DNA from 2 places in the uncultured Ligilactobacillus sp. genome. Region 2 is predicted to be linked to the other one. Evidence: riboswitches for the same ligand, from Rfam matches in the RefSeq annotation. Region 2 holds a riboswitch; the other holds the start of a gene.
The links. A riboswitch is a leader RNA that binds a small molecule or an ion and turns the genes downstream of it on or off. The one in region 2 is predicted to bind lysine.
Positions count from the first base shown of each region.

Region 1: it holds a riboswitch for lysine, as region 2 does, so the genes downstream of both, Q9Q35_RS02420 (amino acid permease) here and lysA (diaminopimelate decarboxylase) in region 2, are expected to answer to the same signal.

Region 1 is NZ_CAQLEL010000039.1:48,942-51,419, reverse strand. It holds gene Q9Q35_RS02420 (amino acid permease) at 1-1,210, opposite strand, end outside; lysine riboswitch at 1,326-1,503, opposite strand; gene budA (acetolactate decarboxylase) at 1,555-2,277, opposite strand; gene alsS (acetolactate synthase AlsS) at 2,294-2,478, opposite strand, start outside.
Region 2 is NZ_CAQLEL010000076.1:7,521-9,998, reverse strand. It holds gene dapF (diaminopimelate epimerase) at 1-719, opposite strand, end outside; lysine riboswitch at 947-1,126, shown strand; gene lysA (diaminopimelate decarboxylase) at 1,217-2,478, shown strand, end outside.

The DNA of each region.
Region 1 (2,478 bases), on a different contig from region 2:
ATTTCAACTCACTTAGATCATGCCCTTGCGCTTTGAAAGCACGGCGGAAACGATAATGTGAGACTGCGATCCCGATCCAAGCGATAAAACCAGTCAAACCACTGGCACTTACTAAGAAAGTATAAACTTGGTTACCAAAGATACTTGCTAAAAAGGTCAACAACCCAATGATCGTCGTCCCGATCAAAGCAAAGATCGGGATCCCACGTGAGTTGACCCGCGCAAACATCTTCGGTGCATCCCCATCGACACCTAAAGCAAACAACATCCGAGTCGAAGCATACATCCCTGAGTTAGCAGCCGATAAGACCGACGTCAAAATAACAGCATTCATCACCGAAGCAGCTGAGGCAAGTCCTGCTCGCTTAAAGACCAAGGTAAATGGACTGATCGCGATATCACTTGCTTCAGAACCTAATAAGTTTGGACTAGTATAAGGAATGATGCAGGCGATCACAAAGATCGAAAGGATATAAAAAAGCAAGATCCGCCAAAAGACTTGTTTGATCGCTTTTGGTAAACTCTTTTCAGGATCTTTAGTCTCACCCGCTGTGATCCCGATCAATTCAGTCCCTTGAAACGAGAACCCAGCCACAACAAAGACGCTCAAGATCGTTGGGATCCCCCCAACAAATGGTGCATCGCCTTTAGTGAAGTTTTCTAAGTAAGTTGCATGCCCACCTAGAATACCAAAGATCGTCAATAAACCAACTGCTAAAAAGACAATAACTGTCACAACTTTTATCAAAGCCATCCAGTATTCAGCTTCCCCAAAAGATTTAACTGATAAGGCATTGATCAAAAAGATGAGTAGTAACGCTGATAAACTAAAGACCCAAGCTGGAACATGTGGGAACCAAAATTTCAAAACTAATGCAACTGTCGAGATATCGACCGCTAATGTGATCGCCCAGTTGAACCAATAATTCCATCCCATCGCAAAACCAAATGCTGGATCAACAAAGCGGCGCGCATAAGTCGCAAACGAACCTGTCACGGGAAGATAAGTTGCCATTTCCCCTAATGATGTCATCAAAAAGTAGACCATCAGACCGATCCCTAGATACGCCACTAAAGCGCCCCCAGGTCCAGCGGTCGAGATCGCTGATCCACTGGCCACAAATAAACCAGTTCCGATACTACCACCAAGTGCGATCATCGACAAATGTCTTGTCTTCAATGATCGCTTCATTGTGTTCTTCTCTGCCATGAAAATTCCTCCTATTTTTTAGAGAAGTCGTGCAAGCATATAAAAAGCGCACCTCCGAGACATCGAAAGTGCGCTTTGATAATCTATCAATTCATTCTTGTAGCAAACTGCCACTCATCTCGATAGCGCTCCGTAGTTTATAACTACGACAGTTCCCGATCTCTTAAACCGGGCCCCAGCCTAGACAAAATAAAGTTTGCCCGGCTTCGGCAAATTCCCCTTTCACTAGGTTTTAGCGTTGCTTTATCAACTCCACCTAGCTACTGATGGTTTTTGCGACCTCTTCTTCGACGTTTTCAATTTCCAATTTTAACTTGGATGCGATCTAATTGCAAGCCATATCTTTAATTTTGTCCCTCAGCTTGCTTTATCTGAGCATGTAGATCCGCGATCGCTAAATCTTTATCTAAAAATTCTTGATCTGCCACTGGGAAATGTTGTTCGATCGTAGCAAACGGCTGTAATTGGACCGTAGCTTTCTCTATTTCAAAATCAAGTAAGTGGCCTCCCATTGATCTATCGTCGGCTAAGAAATGCAAGTGATAGCCGGCTGCTGCCATCCCTTGAAACATTTCTGGCGCAAAATAGCCGATGACCGTGCCAGTGATCGCTTCAGCATCAAACAAGGCCTGCTCATCAGCCACTTGCGTCAATGTCTTATAAGGGCGTGTTTGCTTTGCAACAGCGCGCGTTTTGACTTTGTTGAAGCGTCCCGTGATCTTAACTGCAAAGAACAGATTTTTGTACGGATAATCAGCCAAGATCTGTTCACCCAACTGCTTTTGTGTCAAAGCTCTAGCCATAAACGTATCTTTTGCTTGGTCAAAGTGGACCGTAGCAAAAGGAACTTTTTCTTCTGGCTTTAAGACGCGGACCTCACCTGTACTTTGGACCAAATAAGGTGTGTGGTCTAATAAGACCATTTCACCATCTAGCCCACTAGCAGTCCCGATCCCAAGATCACCATGCTCTAACAGTTTTGCTACTGTCAATGTACCTTCAAATAGACCAGGAACTAACATCCCTAAGGTCCCGTGTTGATAGACTCGACTTTCATATTTTTCCATATATCCTCTACCTCGATCAATGTAATTGGTCTTCCAAGATCGTCTTACCTAGCTCTTGGTTGAAACTGTAATCGACCGGTACGTCCACGATCGTTGGTCCCTGTTCTTTGAAGGCCTTATCTAATACTTCTTCTAATTCAGAGGCTTTGTTGACACGATAACCCTTAGCGCCAAAACTTTCTGCATATTTCACAAAATCGA
Region 2 (2,478 bases):
GCCGACATTCCAGTCCCGCAAGCATTAGTAAAACCTACGCCCCGTTCATAAGTACGCACAAATAGCTTGTTTGGACCTAGGATCTGAGCAAAGTTGACATTGACGCCATCTGGGAAATAAGGATTTAGGGTATTTAATTTAGCGCCTAACTCGCCTAAAAATGATCCAGCCTTCTCAATATCGGGTACGAAGCTGATCAAGTGGGGATTGGGTACGGCCATGATCGTAAAGTGTAATTTTTTTTGAGGATCAAATTCTACTAAAGGACGATCGATTATCTGCTCAGCTCCTAAATTATCAAAAGGAAGGTAGCGCTTATCAAAATGAACAGGTGAGATCTCAACACCAAATGCAGGGACATTACGGGCTAGATCAACCTGTTTTTGAACTTCTAGGTCATTTTGGCGAGTCTGGACTTTAAAAGAGGTCAACGCGTGTTTTTCGGACAAATAGCGTGCAACTGTGCGGAGCCCATTACCACACATTGATGCTTCGCTACCATCAGCATTGATAACGCGCATTTGTGCTACTGTATTAGGGGTAGAACTCTTTTGAACGACTAGGATACCATCAGCGCCCCCTAAGATACCGGTGGCTTTAGCTGTGAGTGTTTTAGTCAGTGTGACTAATTCTTTTTCTGTCAAAGGTGTAGTTAGTAGTGTTTGATCTAAGATAAAAAAACTATTCTGTGATCCATGAACTTTTTTTAAAGTGATCATGAATATCCCTCCAATTTTTTAAGCGGATAAGGGGTTATTTTACTCCATCTTATATGGTTATGGGGTAATCTCGCTTTAATTTTTCGATAACTGAATTGTATCATTTTTAATCTTAATAACAAGAGGAAAATGTATGAAATTCTAGATTTTTTTATAAAAAAGCTGATTTTCAAAAAAATAATATTAAAATTCCTTGACGTATCACATTAAAAATTATAGTATTATGTTAAATCGAAGAGGCGCAACTGACATGAGTAAGGGTCTTTAGCTGCTATAACAGCGTTTGAATGATCCCAGAAAGGGAAAGTTGCCGAAGTTTTAGGTGTTTATAGACGCTTAACGCTGGGCTGTGGTTTAAGAGATCACAGACTGTCGCAAATCAAACTTTGCGGAGTGCTATCGATCAAACAGAATTTTGCAATTAATCCAGCAAGATCTTTTTAGGCGATAGGACTAAAAAGATCTTTTTTTGTGCAATTTATTTTGGAGGAAAGCTTATGAGGTTACCAACGAATAAAGCCGGTCATTTGACGATCGGTGGTGTAGATGCGATCAACTTAGCACATCAATATCAAACCCCATTGATCGTATATGATGTGGCTTTGATCAAGGAGCAGATCACTAAATTTAAACGAGTTTTTGAAGAACAAGCTGTCGAATATGAAGTTAGCTATGCTAGTAAGGCATTTTGTGCTGTAGCGATCTACCAGGTGATCAATGAATTGGATTGTCATACAGATGTTGTTTCCGGTGGTGAATTAGCAACTGCCTTAAAAGCTGGTTTTCCAGCTGAAAAGATCAGTTTCCATGGAAATAATAAGTCGATCGCTGAACTTGAATTTGCGATCAAAGCAGGCGTTGGTGTGATCATCGTGGATAATTTTTATGAGATAAAGCTTCTACAAAAGGTTTTACGAGAGCAAAATGCTAAAACTAAAGTCATCTTACGTGTGACTCCTGGTATTTCAGCGCATACCCACGAATATGATCAAACTGGCCAGATCGATAGCAAATTTGGTTTTGATCTAGCCTCAGGTCAAGCTGATAAAGCTTTGACTCAGTTGCTTTCTGATCCGCAGATCACGGTTTTAGGGCTCCATGCACATATTGGTTCACAGATCTTTGAATTAGGTGGCTTTGAGATGGTGGGCCAAAAATTGATGGAAGTGGCTCACTCTTGGAAACAAAAATACGGTTATACGACTAAAGTTATCAACGTTGGTGGTGGCTTTGGTATCAAATATACGGCCGAAGATGATCCTTTAGCACCAGAAAAATTTGTTGAACAGATCATTAGGGCTGTAAAGCAAAAAGCTATGGAATATGAGTTAGAGCTTCCAGCAATTTGGATCGAGCCAGGGCGTTCGATCACGGGTCCAGAAGGATATACTCTATATACAGTGGGGGCACGGAAAGATATTCCAGACCATTTATCATATTTGGCAGTTGATGGTGGAATGGGGGATAATATTCGCCCAGCCTTATATCAAGCTAAGTATACAGCTGTTTTAGCTAATGACCCAAACGCCAAAGTGACTCAGACAGTGCATTTAGCTGGAAAATACTGTGAATCAGGTGATATTTTGATCGATAAGGCACCTTTACCTGAGACAAAACCAGGTGACATCATTGCACTGTTAGCAACTGGGGCATACGGTTATGCGATGGCATCAAATTACAATCGTAATCCACGTCCTGCGGTTGTTTTTGTTGAAAATGGGCAGGCTAAATTAGTAGTGAAACGTGAGACTTATGCTGA